DNA from 4 places in the Brevibacillus nigriterrae genome. Region 4 is predicted to be linked to each of the others. Evidence: riboswitches for the same ligand, from Rfam matches in the RefSeq annotation. Region 4 holds a riboswitch; each other region holds the start of a gene.

Region 1 (4,214 bases), on a different contig from region 4:
CTACACGCTGTTTTTGACCGCCCGACAATTGTCTTGGTTTCGCATTGACGTATTTATCCATCCCAACGACCCGCAAATACTTCAAAGCTACTTTTTCAGCTTCTTCCTTCGAACGCTTTAGCACTTTTACTTGCCCGACTACACAATTACTTAACACATCGTGGTTATTAAACAGGTTAAATTGCTGAAAGACCATGCCTAGATGTCTACGGTACAAGAAAATATCGTGCTTGTCGTCTAAAATATTTTCTCCCTTATAGATAATTTGGCCGCCACTTGGTTTTTCCAATAAATTAATACAACGAAGAAGGGTAGACTTACCTGATCCAGAGGAACCGATGATCGTGACGACTTCTCCTTTGTTCACCGAAAAATCGATGTCTTTTAATACTTCATGTGATCCATAGGATTTATTTAAGTGTTGAATATCAATGATTTTTTCCATATGCTCTCCTCCTTCTCCGATTATTTCGTACTTTCTACCTGCACGTGATGATCGATCATCGTGTAACTGTCAGGGCCGTCTAGCTTTCTCTCGAAATAACGCAAAACCCAAGTGACAAGCAGGGTCATCATGAAATAAACAACACACGCAACGAAAAACGATTCGAAATATCGGAAGTTATTCCCCGCAATGGATTTCGTTGTGAAATACAATTCGGTTACGGAAATGACGTTTAATACGGAAGTATCCTTGATATTAATGACAAATTGATTACCTGTTGCTGGCAAAATATTTCGAACCACTTGTGGCAATACGACATTCACCATCGTTTGAACGTGATTCATCCCGATTGCATGGGCCGCTTCAAATTGCCCTTTATCGATGGATACAATCCCCCCACGAACGATTTCTGCCATGTACGCTCCAGTGTTAATCGCTACGACAATGATTGCTGCAGCAATTCGGTCCATATCAATCCCAAAGGCCAGGGCAGAACCATAATAAATGACCATCGCCTGCACAATCATCGGGGTTCCCCGGAAGAATTCAATATAAATTGTGAGAATGGCATTCACCACTTTGAGAATACCTTTTTTCGCCCCTCGTTCAGGAGCAGGAATCGTACGGATAATCCCTACCAGTAAACCAATGATTGCCCCCAATACCGTTCCGATCAGAGCAATTAGTAATGTCATCCCGGCTCCACGAAGGAACATGGGCCAATTTTCAGCTATGATTTTTACAATCCACTCAAAGCTCATCTTTTACCTCCAATTTCATTCAGAAACACTTCGCTTGAAGCCTTTCCGAAGGTGTTGTCGAGTCCATCATCAGCCAATCAGCATAAAACCGACTGCATGATGGTGCAGCCGGTTTCACTACAAAGCATTATTTTGCTGCTGGTTGATTTTTAATAGCAGTATCCATTAAGCTTGTACGATCTTGTTCTGAGATACCTGCTAGCACTTCATTGATTTTCTTCGTTAATTCACTGCCTTTGGCAATACCCACAGCGATTGCTGTATCATCTTCAGAGGTTGTGAAGCCTTCTTTGAATTCTACCATTGCAAAGTTCGGGTTTGCTGCGGATGCACTGACTGCTTCCGGACGCTCAGAAACGTATCCATCAATCATCCCTGACTCAAGCGCCACTCTCATCGCTGGGAAGTTGTCCATCGCAGGCTGCTGAGCTACCCCTTGAATTTGACTGATGACGGAGTAGTGGAAAGTGTTTAATTGAGCTGTTACTTTTGCTCCGTTGAAGTCCTGGATGGAAGTAGCCCCTTCATACTTTCCGCCTTTTTTCACAACCATCACGAGATTGGATTTATAGTAGTTGTCTGAGAAATCGATCGTTTGTTTACGTTCTGCGGTTGGAGACATCCCTGCGATAATCGCATCGATTTTGCCTGAAGTTAATGCTGGTACTAGGCCGTCCCATTCCGTTTTCACAATCACTAATTCTTTACCAAGAGCAGTAGCAATCTTTTTAGCGATTTCTACATCATACCCACCAGCATATTCTGCATTGCCTTCGATTTTAACGGCACCATTGGAATCATCCATTTGCGTCCAGTTAAATGGGGCATAACCCGCTTCCATACCTACCTTGAATGTTTTACCTTCCTCTGCAGGTGCAGGTGTAGATGCAGGAGCACCACTTGTCCCACATCCTGCTAAGAGCATAATGGCTGAAAGAAACAATGCAATCATTGGTGACTTTTTCATATTTTTTCTCTCCCTTTGTTTTTTGGTTGTTGCTTTTTTACAAAGCAAAAAGCGACCTGAGATAGACTCAGGTCGCACTAAAATACATAGTAGCCCAAATACCTCTCTTTTCCCAAATGAGATAGCACAACTCAATAAATCGGGTAATTTATTGAGACAGTCCTGCAGCTCTTAACTGCAGACCCAGCAAGTAATACGGAGAAATATTACAAGCTTCGGCGACATTTCCTTCTCTTTAGTATCATCGTTTTCTCGAACTCCACTAAAGACTGTTAAATATCGCGCCTCTACCTCACTGATGTAAGTGAGGTCTTATTCAATTACGTTCTTGAGTTTACAATGTTCGATACATTCTGTCAACCTGGGCATTACTTCCTAATTCCTTCTTTAGATAGTTATAAAGCTTTTGACTCGCCAGTTGGAATGGGTAGTCCGATTCCTTGCACAAGATCCCAAATGTCATGTGTATGAGGCTTCCACTGATTATCCTGACCGTTGTCCCCTTCATTTCTGGTTCCATCATAATTTTTGGGATAAGTGCGATCCCTAACCCGCTTTCTACAAAATATTTCAATGCCGTCATACTCCCGATCTCCATCGTATCGAGAGTAACAATCCCTTTTTCCTGTAGTACCATCTCCAATTTCCTACGATATGGACAAGTCACTGATGTGACGAGTAGACGATACCCCAGTAAATCTTCCGGTACAATCAGTTCTTTCTTGGCAAGTGGATGATTCTCTGGCAGTAATGCTATGAACTCTTCCTGAAATAATGACTCAAAATATAAATCAGACCCCAAGCCAGGTGCCGTAGAAAGTGCAAAATCGATTTCTCCTTTGATAATCCGCTTGCTAAGGACCGGGGTGTTCGAGATTTCGACGGAAATGCGGATATTCGGGTACATAGATATAAACTTACTCAGGATACCAGGCAAACGGTAGCTGGCAGTTGGCTCCGTTACCCCAATACGAATATGTCCAGCTTCACCTGATTTCAAATCCAATAAGCTAGTCTGAAGTTGCTCCATATTCTTTACGATTTGTAAGCTCTGGTCGTAAAACAGCCTACCTGCTTCCGTCAGGCTGATTTCTTTGCCACGTACCAGCAACTGAACACCCAATTCAGATTCAAGCTTCTGGATTTGCATTGTGACTGTCGATTGTACATAGTTCATTTCTTGTGCTGCCCGGTTAAAGCTCCCGTATTTCACGATCATTTGAAATGTTTTTAAGGTCTTAAGATCCACGTTCCGTCCCCCTGCAACAATTCAATAATTTTGAACTAACTATTCAATTAGTTCAATTATACAAATAGCAAAATGCGAATTACAATGACATCATCAAACTCAACCGAGGGGTGGTAATGATGAAGCTACAAAACAAGGTGGCAATTGTAACGGGCGGCGGTACGGGAATTGGGAGAGCAACCAGTTTCGAACTAGCAAAACGGGGAGCTACTGTTATCGTAAACTATTCCCGTTCCCATTCGGATGCAGAACAAACAGTGCGTCAGATCACTGATGAGGGGGGACGGGCCCTTGCGATACAAGCGGATGTTTCCCGTGACAACGAAGTCCGATTGATGGTCCAAACGGTGGTGCAGCAGTTCGGTACGGTCGATTTGCTCGTGAATAATGCCAGTATCACCCGGCATATTCCGATGGATGACCTGGAGGCAGTAACAGAGGAAACATGGGACGAATTGTTCGATGTGAATGTAAAGGGCATGTTTTATTGCACACGAGCGGTTGCTCCCTACATGAAAAAGAATCAGCAAGGTGCGATTGTCAATCTTGGGAGTATAGCCGGACAAACCGGATTAGGCTCTTCGCTTCCTTACGCCGTGTCCAAAGCAGCCGTTCATGGGCTAACCAAGTCCTTGGCACGCACACTTGCTCCTGAGATTAGAGTAAACTGTATCGTGCCCGGAGCTGTGGCAACAAGATGGTGGGCAGGCAGGGAAGATCAAATGAACCGTCTCGCTCCTCATCTTCCTTTGCAGCGGATAGCCACTCCCGAAGATATTGCAGCGATGATCT
Region 2 (4,214 bases), on a different contig from region 4:
GTATATCTTCCATAGATGATATAGCTTGAGCCAATCGTAAACCGTTGACCACAATACATAGAATAATCATCAGTCCACACCGTTACTTCGTTGTCGAGAGTGCCTTTCCATACTTGATTCACTTCAATCGTAACCTCATAGCGATTCCTCAGTTGTTTCCAATCTTTCACAGCGAGAACTGTTCCAGAAAACGCAGCAGTTGACTCTTTGAGGGGATTTTCTGGAGTCTTGCAGATACATGCTGATGCAGTTGTTGGATAAACCATTATCATCAAAAGTGGCAACAAGAAAAGCATGAGTGCCCGTTTGATAAAAAGCCCTCCCTTGTATCGTTTTTTGTATATTTTACCATATATTGAATATTCTTAAATCTGGATTCAGTTCGTCCCTCTTTCTGCGTGGGTATTCTAGAAGAAGAACATTTGTGCTACTATATGTATGGTTGTAAATCGTTGAGAGGAGGACAACGGGTGAAGACAATTAAAGATAAACTGGCTGTTCTCCCGGACAAACCTGGCTGTTATCTCATGAAAAATGCGACGGGTGAAATCATCTACGTCGGTAAAGCCAAAGTACTCAAAAACCGGGTGAGATCCTATTTCACTGGAAGTCATGACGGTAAGACACAATTGTTGGTTAGCGAGATAACCGACTTTGAATATATCGTTGTATCATCTGCGATTGAAGCCTTGATTCTGGAATGCAATCTGATCAAGCAATACAATCCCAGATACAATATCCTGCTAAAGGATGACAAAACGTACCCATATATCAAAATCACCAATGAGACCCACCCTCGGCTGGAAATTACTCGCAAGGTTCTCAAGGACAAGGCGAAGTATTTTGGGCCGTATGCCAATGCGGGGGCAGCCCAAGAGGTGAAGAAGCTCCTGGATCGTCTCTATCCGCTGCGCAAATGCCAGACCATGCCGAAGCAGGTTTGCCTGTACTACCATCTTAATCAATGTCTGGCACCTTGCGTCTATGAAGTGGAAAGCCAAGAAAACGAGCGTATCGTTGATGGGATCTGCAAGTTTCTTGACGGCGGGCACGAAGCGATGAAGACGCAACTGACAGAGAAAATGATGCAGGCCGCAGAAGAGATGGAGTTTGAACGGGCCAAGGAGCTACGTGACCAGATTCGCAACATCGAAGCCGTTATGGAGAAGCAGAAGGTAACCTTCACGGATACCGTTGATCGGGACATTATCGGGTTTGCGGTGGAAAAGGGCTGGATGTGTATACAGGTTTTCTATATGCGCAAAGGCAAAATGATCCAACGAGAGACGTCGATGTTTCCGTATTACGGAGATGAGACCGAGGACTTCATGTCGTTCGCTGCCCAGTTTTATTACGAAAAACAGCAGGCACTGCCGAAAGAAATATTGCTTCCGGAACAAAGTGAGCCGGAGCTTCTCTCGGAATGGCTGCATGTGAAGGTGGCAACTCCGAAACGAGGCAAAAAACATGAACTCGTCTTGATGGCAATCGAAAACGCCCGTATCGCCTTGCAAGAGAAATTCGCCCTGATGTCCAAAGATGAAGCTCGGACCATTCAGGCTGTTCACAATCTGGGGCATGCATTGGGAATCGGTGTGCCGCATCGAATTGAAGCTTTCGATAACTCCAACATTCAAGGGACAGAGCCAGTATCCGCCATGGTAGTATTCACTGATGGGAAACCTGATAAGAAGGAGTACCGCAAGTTCAAGATCAAAAGCGTGGATGGCCCTGATGATTACGGCTCCATGCGTGAAGTGATCCGCAGGCGGTATACGAGATTGCTAAAAGAAAATCAACCGCTCCCCGATCTGGTTGTCATCGACGGAGGAAAGGGGCAAATCTCTGCTGCCATGGATATTTTGGAAAATGAGCTGGGGTTATTTATTCCCGTGTGTGGATTAGCCAAGGACGACAAGCATAAAACGGCACAACTGCTGTTTGGTGATCCTCCCGAGCCAGTCGAGCTGAAGCGAGACAGCTATGAGTTCTATCTCCTGCAACGGATTCAGGACGAGGTGCACCGCTTTGCCATTACGTTTCACCGCCAGTCTAGAGGGAAGACAATGCTTAGTTCCCAGTTGGACGATATTCCCGGCATCGGTGAAAAGCGGCGCAAAATGCTGTTCAAACACTTTGGGTCGTTTGCCAAAATGCGGGAAGCGAGCGTGGAAGATTTCCGTCAGCTCGGCATCGGCGATAAGCTGGCTCGTGAAATCATTTCAACCCTTCGCAAGTTGGAAAGCGAAAAGTAATTGAACTTCCAAGCCATCACATGCTATAATCCGTTCTAATTGAATATGAAACCTCACTTCCCTTTATTGGAGTGAGGTAGAGGCGCGAAAACCAAGAGTACCCCCCGAGATGCGGGCATCTGTGAAGGGCAAGGGAAAGGGGAATTCGCCGAAGTGCAACAGACTACCCGAAGTCTGCTGTGCTGGGTCTGTGTTGAACAAGCACAGGACTGTCATCGCCATATACATCCAATATTGCGATGGAGAGCTATCTCACCGAGGATGAAAGAACTGCGTTTATTCGACGTAGTCTTTCTCCGACGTGTCCAAGGGAAGGAGGAACTGGTATGTCCAAGATCAGGGCAGCGACAGGTCAATCCTCGTCGTTGCCTTTTTTGCTATAAATACATGATGATTTGCACACTTTACTAGGAGTTACTAAAACGTACGGGGACCCCCAGAGTTGGGTGGTTAACGATAACGATAAGGGAGAGGAACCAGGTGGGATTAATCGTTCAGAAATACGGCGGTACTTCAGTAGGTACAATCGAGAGAATGCAGCGTGTCGCTGACCGAATCATAGAGACCAAAGAACAAGGAAACGATGTGGTAGTTGTCGTTTCCGCCATGGGCAAATCAACGGATGTACTGGTTGATATGGCCAAACAAATTACTGCGCAGCCTTCTGAGCGTGAAATGGATATGCTGCTCTCAACAGGTGAACAGGTATCGATTGCGCTACTTGCCATGACACTACAAACTAAGGGCTATGAGGCTGTATCGCTCACGGGCTGGCAAGCAGGAATCACCACGGAAAGCTACCATTCGAGAGCAAGAATTCAGGATATCGAGCATACACGTCTCAAAAAAGAATTGGCTGAAGGCAAAATCATCATCGTTGCCGGATTCCAGGGGTTCACTCCAGATGGTGAAATTACAACACTTGGTCGTGGAGGTTCCGATACGACCGCAGTGGCGCTTGCCGCAAGTCTTGAGGCAGATAAATGTGAAATCTTTACGGATGTATCAGGTGTATTTACCGCTGATCCACGGGTTGTGCCTTCTGCGCAAAAACTGGACCGGATTTCTTACGACGAAATGCTCGAGCTTGCGAATCTTGGGGCAGGGGTACTGCACCCTCGTTCAGTGGAGACTGCCAAGAAGTACAGCGTGTGTCTAGTGGTTCGCTCAAGCTTTACAAAAGAAGATGGAACGTATGTGGAGGAGGGGTCTTCAATGGAAACAGGAAGAGTAATCAGCGGGGTAGCACATGATGAGGATGTAGCAAAAATTACCGTGGTAGGAATGCCAGCACAAGTAGGCACACTTTCCCGGCTGTTCAATACGCTTGCGTCTGCACAGGTAAACGTCGATATTATTATCCAAAGCTCCTATGAAGCAAAGGTAACGAACATTTCCTTTACAGTTGCCTCCGGGGACCTGGCGAAAACATTGCAAGTGTTGGAACAAAACCGCACCGAACTGGGTTTTGAGAGTGTAGATCACGAGGAAGAACTGACAAAGGTTTCGATCGTTGGAGCGGGCATGGTGACCAATCCAGGGGTTGCTGCCGAGATGTTCCGTCAACTGGCCGAACAACAAATTTCCATTAAAATGGTTTCTACTTCCGATATCAAAATTTCGTGTGTAATTCCAGCAGCCTATACCAACCTTGCTGTTACAACCCTGCATACGGCTTTCGGGTTGGATGTGGCAGAGCAGGCAGTAGTACACGGCGTATAACATCCGCTCTATTTTCTACATTGACAGGTAAGCCCTCCCAATCGTATGATGAAAACAATTGAAAAACTCTTATCAAGAGTGGTGGAGGGACTGGCCCGATGAAACCCGGCAACCCCGCTTCGGCGGAGAGGTGCTAAATCCAGCAGGCGCATGATTCATGGCGTTTGGAAGATAAGAGCGGGTATCTGGCCAACCGGAACATACACCCCCTCTTCTCTTCGCAGAAGAGGGGTTTTT
Region 3 (4,214 bases), on a different contig from region 4:
AGATTGGGATCATGATGGGAAGAAAAGAGGGCCATTCTTCATCGACAGGCTCCCCTTTTGGCAATAAACAAGATGAAACTGGCTTTAATCCATTTATTAAACGGAAACAACAGGATGCCTTTGCAGGGAAGAAGTTTAATCCGTTTTTTGAAGAATAGGGCTAGTTCCTTATGAATCGGAAGCTACATTCAGTTTCCGTTTTTTTCTTTTGGGCAAGAAGTACACCCAACCGGTTACTGTTAAAATTACAACCAGGATTGAAATAACTTCTAATAAAGTTACATAGTTGATATCTTCCCATTCACCAACGTGCAGTCCGTAAAATAAGTCTAGAATCGGGTCTTGTTTTAGTGCTGTTATCTGTCCGTTTTTATCAACCGTAATACGCAAGATGGGGTCCCGTTTGACATAAACTTTAAAGTTTTCTCCTGACTTTGTAATGGAGCGAATTTCTTCCCATTTATATTCTCCTGTTTTGATAAGTGCATCACCAACATAAGAGATCGTGTAGTCTGAGGAGGTAGCTGGAAGAGCGATGGATGTGGTTTTCAAATCATTGGCTTTTTCTTGATACCAAGGTACGTTGAAAAGCAAAAATCCTGTAATCACCCACATCATTAAAAACAGGCTGACAATCAAGCCGATATAGCGGTGTAAATTTCTGTTTAGTTTATTCATTACTGCACCTCTTTGCTGTTCTATCATTATCTTGAAAACAGATTCTACTATAACGTGATAGGCTCACAAATGATATAGCCCGTGAGAGCCATATAAAAAATGCCACCGAAAGATAACCTTCGATGGCATTTGTTTATATGGCTTCCATTATTCAATGACAACATTAGCTGGTTGTTCGATCTTCTTTGTCGACCCGCTCATCAGTGGATACAGAATAAATCCGAGTAAGAACAGTCCGATTCCCAAACCAAATGTTTTGAGGTCTGCCGTTCCGCTCTTGATTACCCATGCAGAGTAGGCAACAGCAAGGAAAGCGATGATACCATCCTTTACACGGGAGCCTGGCTCTTGATTGTAGGTTTGTCCCGTAATGACCAGCTTCAATTGATAGATAGCTGATACGAGGTAAGGAATGAGATAGGCAAGTGTCGCTACCACTGTCACGAATGCGAATGCTTCGGCAATTGTACCAGAAATCGTAGAGAAGACAAATAGCTGAGAAAATACATTGGTTACAATAAGGGAAGCGGAAGGGCTTCCGTGCTTATTTGATTTCATAAACAAACGTGGAAAAATCCCGGATTGTGCCGCTTGATACGGAATCTCTGCACTTAAAAGAATCCAGCCTACAGAGGTTCCCAATAGAGATGCCACTGCAAGTAACGCCATCAACGTACCGCCAGAGCTTCCGATTACAGCAGTTAATGCATCAACGAGCGGTTTGTCAGAGGCTTTCAGTGCTTCTTGTGGCAAAACGCCCATAGTAAGCAACGTAATTCCAATATAGATGGCCAAAGCGATCCCAAGGCCTGTGACGGTTGCCCGTTTTACATCACGTTGTGAACGAGCACGCCCGGAGAAAATAACCGCCGATTCGATCCCGACGAACGCCCAGAGAGTAGCGAGCGCAGCCAAGTTGATTTGACTGCCCAGTCCATGGACAACTCCATCTTCATCGGTTACAGGCAGATAGAATTCGCTCAGGTTGGCTGCATTAAACGCGTAAAGCGATGCAACGATGAATAATCCAAAGCCGAGTACCTTTGTCGCAGTAGCGAAGAAGTTTAATTTACCTGCACCATTTAAACCACGGAGTAAAATCGCATTAATTCCCCAAAGCAGGGCACTGCATACAAGGAACGAAGTTAGTTTTCCCATTTCAACAGCAAAAGAGCCAATGGTGAAAAGCACACGCTCATCTTTCATAATAGGAAAGAACGTAGAGAGATACCCTGCGAAAGTCGTGATAATCGCTACGTTACCGGAAGCGTTGGCAATCCAACACCCCCAAGCCATACTGAAACCTGCCATATTGCCTGCTCGGCGTGATGTGAACAAGGCACGTGCATAGCTTTGTGGTCCGGCTGTCAGCTCAGGGCGACGTACAGACAAGTTACCAAATACAAGTGCAATCATGAGAACACCTAAGCCGGTTAGCAACCAGGCAAGCGTAACACCCAGTGGACTTGCAGTATTGGCAAGTGAGCTTGGCAGCATGAAAATACCTGAGCCCACCATATTTCCAACAACGAATGCAGTCAGGAGCCAGAAACCCCATTTTTTTGTAGCCATAATACTTCCTCCTGATAAAGTGATAAAGAGAAAAAGGAAATAAAAAAGTGCCGGGAATCGAGAATCGAGTCCACAGCACTTTTGCTATGCAAACCCGCATCCGTTCTCAACGTAAAAGATAGTACTCCACAAGGACGTATTCCTTGTGACAGTCCCACGTCTGTTCGACGTGGTCCCAGCAGGCTGTGTGAAATGGGCAACAGCAAGCTTCGGCGACTTTCCCTTTCAACAGATCTTCATCGGCTCCATCCAAGCCTCCGATCAGCTACTAATAATTGTCGCAACCTCTACCTCATCGTGAGAACACAGATGAGGATTTTTTTATATATAAACTTTTTATACCGTTGCTCAGTATAGCAAGTCCATGAAACAATCGTCAAATGGAATTTTTGTTACACAGAGTAATTCTTTGAATGGATTGGGATACTATGCTTACCAATCATTATGCAAAGAGAGGTATTTACTCCATGATTTCAGCGAAACAAAGGGAATTGTTAAACAAACAAATGAAGCTGGAAGAAAGCAAGATTGTCAACATTGTGTTAAAGGATGACACACAAGTTGCAGGCGAAATTGATCAAACGACCAGTCAGGGTATCCATTTGACTGATGGCAGGAAGTATAGCTATGAAGATATACAAGAAATTAATGGTTTATTATAAAACTTCTTTACCTTCTCTTGTCAGGCAAAAAAATAGCGAATGGCATCAGGTAACTGATTTTGCCACAATCCCCATACGTGTCGTCCCGGTTGTTCGGAATAGTGCAAGTGCGCCTGTTTTTCTTCTAGAAGAAGCTTGGCCCGACGATTCCAATCGACGAAATCGAAGGTACCGATATTGGTTTCGACTTCGGTTTCTTCCGTCCCAACAACCATCCATAACTTGAGCCAGGAAAGGTTATCTGTCTCTTGGATGCGATCCAGTGTCGGTTGAAAGAAAGCGCCAGAAAGGGAAATCATTCGCTGGAATACCTCGGGATGATCCAAAGCAAGATGTAAGGATACAGTCCCGCCAAGAGAATCTCCTGCGATGACTCGGGATGAGATATCTTTGCGTACTGGGTAGCGGTCCTCTATGTAGGGTAGCAATTCTTCGACAAAAAAGCGCTTGTACATATCATTGCGTGAACCGGTAGGGGAGTATTCGCTGGTTCTTTTACTTCGCTCAACGGAGACTCCCACGATGATCATGGGTTCGATGTCATCCTCGAGAATCAGTTGATTGGCAATCGTGGCAATTCGGCCCATCGTGAAAAATTCGTTGCCATCCTGACAATAAATCACTGGATAAGAGAGAAGCTCATTATACCCGGGAGGCAAATATACCTTGCAGGAGCGGGTAATTCCCAATCGTTCACTATTGACTTCTTCTTTGACAATGGTGCGGTTTACATAGCTTGTCATTCATTATTCCTCCTATGTTTAACACTATAAACAATATAAAAAATAAAAAAAGAGTAAAAAAGTTATTGAAATTTATTGATACAGATTTTATCATGAATAGTAACAGGAACGAAATAAGCTTGAATAAAGCTGATTTAATACAGATACACAGATGGTTTGTGCAACTATAACAGTTCGTTTCTAGGTACACAATTCTTGTTAATCCTACGAAGAGGTGATTTCATTGAGTATTTCTACTGCTGAGAAGCTTCGTGATTCTGCTCCACTCCAAATACTTGCACCAGACGGCACTGTAGTCAATCCAGGAATGATGCCGAAAATTACTGATGAAGAACTGAAAGAATTGATGCGTAAAATGGTTTTCACCCGTGTGTGGGACCAACGTGCGATTAGCTTGAACCGTCAAGGACGTCTCGGTTTCTACGCTCCCGTAGCAGGTCAGGAAGCAGCGATGATCGGTTCCCAGTCTGCTCTTGCCAAAGAAGACTTTATTCTTCCTAGCTATCGTGACATTCCACAAATCGTTTGGCATGGATTGCCACTTTATCAAGCTTTTCTC
Region 4 (4,214 bases):
CATCGATCGGTTGTTCAAGCATCTTCGTCAGAATGCCAAGACCAATCGACATGTGAAAGTCATGTCCACAAGCGTGCATGTAGCCTTGATGTTTCGAACGGAAATTGTAGTTTGTCTCTTCTTCAATCGGCAAACCATCCATATCGGAACGCCAGGCAAGCGTGCGTGAAGGATTCTTCCCTTTCACCAGAACAAGGATCCCGGTTCGCCAGGTGGCAACCTCCATGCGGTCATGCGGCAAGCTTTTGATGTAGTTCAAGAGGTATTGTTGTGTCTTGAATTCCTGAAAACCCGGCTCAGGAATTTGATGGAGCTCACGTCGGATCGAAACGAAAGGATGTACTGTCGTACTCATCAGACTGCTCCTTTCTTAATGACAACCTGCTCGATTGCTTCCGTCAATTGCCCAACCAAAAGGTCAACCTGATCTTTGGTAAGTGTCAATGGTGGCAGCAAGCGGATAATGGTTCTCTGTGTTACATCCACCAAAATCCCCTTTCGCAGGAGGTGTTGTTGAATGGCGCTTACTTCTTCTGCAGCAAGATTGGTTGGCAGCCCCAACATCATCCCTCTTCCCCTCAGCGCTGAAAAAAGACTTGGGTATTGAGCGGACAGTTCGGTCAATTGATCCCACAAATACTTTGCGACCGCATTCGCCTCAAAAAGGAATAAATCCTGTTCAAGCACATCCAAAACCGCATTGCCCAAAGCCGCACTTAACGGAGACGGAGCAAATGTTGTCCCGTGATCTCCTGGCTGGAACAGATGCGTCAACTTGCTTCCAACGATAATTCCACCGAGCGGCAGCCCACCACCGACACCTTTTGCGAACAAAATGACATCTGGAGTAATTCCCGCATGCTGATAGCAAAACAGCTTTCCTGTGCGACCAATCCCTGTTTGAATCTCATCGATACAGAAAAGAATACCGTGCTCTTTTGCTACTGCTTCTACCTGCTGCAGGTACTCATCTGATAGTGGAATGACCCCACCAGATCCCAGCACAGGTTCCATGAGAATGGCTGCCGGCTTCTCGGTCTGACACAGCGTCCGCAACGCTTCGATACTCCCCGCTTCGATTTCATACACAGGGAAGGTTGGCTGTGGGAAATCCTGATACACATGTGCTTGCCTTGTCAGTCGAAGAGCCCCCAATGTTCTGCCGTGGAAGCTGTTTTTCAGAACGACAATGCCGCTTTTCTCATTTCCTTGGGCCAGCGTCCATTTATGAATCAGTTTTATCGCAGCTTCTGTCGCTTCTGCTCCTGAGTTTCCGAAGAATACTTTACCCGGGATAGTATGATCAATTAACCGCTTCGCCAGTTGAATGGCAGGAGGGTTCAAAAAATAGTTGGAGATATGCAAAAACTTCTCACCTTGTTCACGCAAGGCTTTCATCACTTCCGGGTGTGAATGTCCCAAAATGTTAACGGCCAGTCCTGTGAACAAATCGAGGTAGGATTTTCCCTCCGCATCATACAAGTAATTGCCTTCTCCTTTGGCAATGGCAATCGGTAATCGCTTATAGGTAGACATGATATATGTTTCATCTAATGAACGCCAATCTTCCAAGGGATTCACTCCTTTAACCGGGGACCCAATCTTACAGCTGACGAAGCTCTTGCTTGATTTCGGTTTTGGATTTGGTTTTGTCATCGATTTGCTTAATGATGCGAGCTGGTGTACCTGCAACGACAACATTTGGCGGTACATCATCAATAACAACCGCACCTGCTGCCACAACAGAACCTTGACCGACACGGCAGCCTTCGAGAATAACCGCATTTGCACCTACAACTACGTCGTCTTCGATAATTACCGGAGTTGCAGATGGTGGTTCGATTACACCTGCAACAACAGCGCCTGCTCCGATATGGCAGTTCTTGCCGATGGTTCCACGTCCGCCAACAACAACGTTCATGTCAATCATCGTGCCTTCACCAATGACAGCGCCGATGTTGATTACCGCACCCATCATAATAACTGCGTTATTCCCGATGGATACTTGGTCACGAATGATGGCACCTGGCTCAATGCGCGCCTGAATGTGCTTCGTATCGAGCATAGGAATTGCTGAGTTGCGGCGGTCGCTTTCTACGACAAAATCTTCGATGCGGTCTTTGTTTTGCTCTAGAACCGGCGAGATTTCACTCCACTCGCCGAACAGCACGCCTACATTGCCTGTAATAAATGTTTTGGTATTCTCACCAAACTGGATTCCTTCCAGTTGACCCTTGATATGTACTTTTACCGGGGTTTTCTTTACACTTTTTTGAATAAAGCTGATAATTTCATTCGCATCCATCATGTTCATTTCTCTCATCCTCCACAATATTTTGATTGATTCACCGAACAGAGCCTGATGCTCCACGATGGTTCGGGGCTTAAACCGAAAAAATGCAATGAGCAGCATATCTACTCATTGCATATGGTTCCCTTGCAATTCATAAATAGCGCTCCACAGAGAAAAACTCTTCTGTGACAAGGTGGCTGTTATTCACAGACACCCCAGTTTATGCCCTGGGGGATGGCACAAACTTCGGCGCATTGACCTTTCCCTCTTCCCATTGGAGCCCCTACTCCTTATCCAAGAAGATATACTCTTTCGTTGCGCACCTCTATTTATCACATTTGTGATTTCAATTGTTATTACTCTACCAAAATAATCTGAATCAGACAACCAAGAATTACGAAACCGTTTTTTACCACTTTGCCTGATGTTCTTCTACACAGCCGATCAACCGATCAAAAGAAATGCGCTCCCCATCCTGTGTACGGACTGTGCCGCTGAAGTGGCCGAATACCTGTTGCAGCGTAGAAGATAAAATTCCTGCTTGGTTTCGAACGATTCTTCGATCAAACGGGGTAAATGCAATTTGCACATCCGATGATAATTGGGACAGGATCTGCCAAGGTTGTAACAAGTTCGTTCGATCATATGTAAAAACTACATCTTCCTCCAACTTATAGACACGGTTATCAAGGAACAAAGCATTTTCGTTGACTCCCGTTCCATCTGTCCAGCCGGCTCCCAAATTAAAGCCGAATGCTTTTTGGTCAACCTCGCCCGAGCAGGTTGCCCAGTTCCAAAAACTGCGGTACGGCCATATTCCTCTCCCCACATCTAGAGCAGCAAAGCTTACCCCTTCCTTACAGTGGAATTCTCGATCCCCAATCCGTACAAGTCCTTGTACCGGAAGACAATTCTGCTTGGAAGTAAAGTGAAAGCGCTGCTGATCCCAGGGAATGACCACGTTGAGTGATTCATATGCATCCGGTTGTTGAATAACGAATTGAGCGCTTATCCACGGATCACGGCCGAAAGAGTTAACAACCAGATTTCTTGCTTTTCGGGAAACATCCTGTTTGCTCGAAAACGACAGACGAGGGTGTGAAAAGGTGAAGTCATCATCTGCACATGGAGGCAACTCACATCCGATCCCGAACGGAATAGACAACTGTTCTTCCCAGAACTGCTGTCGCTCGTAATCATACACGTACGTAAAGGCGATTCCGATGTAATCCAGATGAATCAGCGTGACATTAAATAAAAAGACATCTGATGTGATTAACCAATGATTCCACTTTTTCTTGCGTAGCCAACTGCCTTTCAAATTGCAAATATGCTTTGGTGTACGTGACCAGCCAATGCTATTTTTATTCAATTGACCTGACTTTTCACACAGGTATACAGATTCCGTCAATTCCATGAGCAACGTTCCCCCTTTTCACATGTTATGCTTGTAAAAAAAACTCAGCCTCGCGGGAGGCCGAGTTATGTATAGGCAATTAAGCAATTGCGACCGTTATCCTTGGCATTATATAAGGCTTTGTCAGCAAAATGAAGAATTTCATCTCTTGTTTGATCAATACGAGGCACAAGACTGACCAGCCCGACACTGACAGTAACTACTCTGCTAACAATTGAGCTAGCATGAGGGATCTGGAGATCTTCGACCGTTCTTCTAATTGTTTCTCCGATTTGGACAGCTTCCGTTTCGGATTCCTCTGGCAAAATGATAGCAAATTCTTCACCACCGTACCGAGCAAACAGATGCCGATCATTCGTAATCAATTGATTAATCGCCTGGGAAATTTCTTTGAGGCAAACATCTCCCCCTTGATGCCCGTACGTATCGTTGTACGCCTTAAAGCAATCAATATCAAACATGATTAATGTAAATGGTTTCGATTCAGCCATTGTCCGATGTAAT

The links. A riboswitch is a leader RNA that binds a small molecule or an ion and turns the genes downstream of it on or off. The one in region 4 is predicted to bind lysine.
Region 1: another riboswitch for lysine. It lies ahead of ACPW7N_RS20035 (transporter substrate-binding domain-containing protein); the one in region 4 lies ahead of dapD (2,3,4,5-tetrahydropyridine-2,6-dicarboxylate N-acetyltransferase).
Region 2: another riboswitch for lysine. It lies ahead of ACPW7N_RS13040 (aspartate kinase); the one in region 4 lies ahead of dapD (2,3,4,5-tetrahydropyridine-2,6-dicarboxylate N-acetyltransferase).
Region 3: another riboswitch for lysine. It lies ahead of ACPW7N_RS00565 (amino acid permease); the one in region 4 lies ahead of dapD (2,3,4,5-tetrahydropyridine-2,6-dicarboxylate N-acetyltransferase).

Annotation. Positions count from the first base shown of each region.
Region 1 covers NZ_JBNCMT010000030.1:62,952-67,165, forward strand. The annotation lists gene ACPW7N_RS20025 (amino acid ABC transporter ATP-binding protein) at 1-445, opposite strand, end outside; gene ACPW7N_RS20030 (amino acid ABC transporter permease) at 466-1,206, opposite strand; gene ACPW7N_RS20035 (transporter substrate-binding domain-containing protein) at 1,334-2,173, opposite strand; lysine riboswitch at 2,288-2,471, opposite strand; gene ACPW7N_RS20040 (LysR family transcriptional regulator) at 2,508-3,422, opposite strand; gene ACPW7N_RS20045 (SDR family NAD(P)-dependent oxidoreductase) at 3,542-4,214, shown strand, end outside.
Region 2 covers NZ_JBNCMT010000015.1:110,678-114,891, forward strand. The annotation lists gene ACPW7N_RS13030 (hypothetical protein) at 1-296, opposite strand, end outside; gene uvrC (excinuclease ABC subunit UvrC) at 435-2,255, shown strand; lysine riboswitch at 2,325-2,513, shown strand; gene ACPW7N_RS13040 (aspartate kinase) at 2,736-3,977, shown strand; SAM riboswitch class I at 4,044-4,155, shown strand.
Region 3 covers NZ_JBNCMT010000001.1:99,216-103,429, reverse strand. The annotation lists gene ACPW7N_RS00575 (hypothetical protein) at 1-158, shown strand, start outside; gene ACPW7N_RS00570 (PepSY domain-containing protein) at 169-678, opposite strand; gene ACPW7N_RS00565 (amino acid permease) at 826-2,250, opposite strand; lysine riboswitch at 2,362-2,548, opposite strand; gene ACPW7N_RS00560 (hypothetical protein) at 2,718-2,912, shown strand; gene ACPW7N_RS00555 (alpha/beta hydrolase) at 2,933-3,655, opposite strand; gene pdhA (pyruvate dehydrogenase (acetyl-transferring) E1 component subunit alpha) at 3,879-4,214, shown strand, end outside.
Region 4 covers NZ_JBNCMT010000009.1:30,165-34,378, reverse strand. The annotation lists gene ACPW7N_RS08715 (N-acetyldiaminopimelate deacetylase) at 1-355, opposite strand, end outside; gene ACPW7N_RS08710 (aspartate aminotransferase family protein) at 355-1,536, opposite strand; gene dapD (2,3,4,5-tetrahydropyridine-2,6-dicarboxylate N-acetyltransferase) at 1,604-2,314, opposite strand; lysine riboswitch at 2,444-2,629, opposite strand; gene ACPW7N_RS08700 (DUF2804 domain-containing protein) at 2,703-3,710, opposite strand; gene ACPW7N_RS08695 (diguanylate cyclase domain-containing protein) at 3,776-4,214, opposite strand, start outside.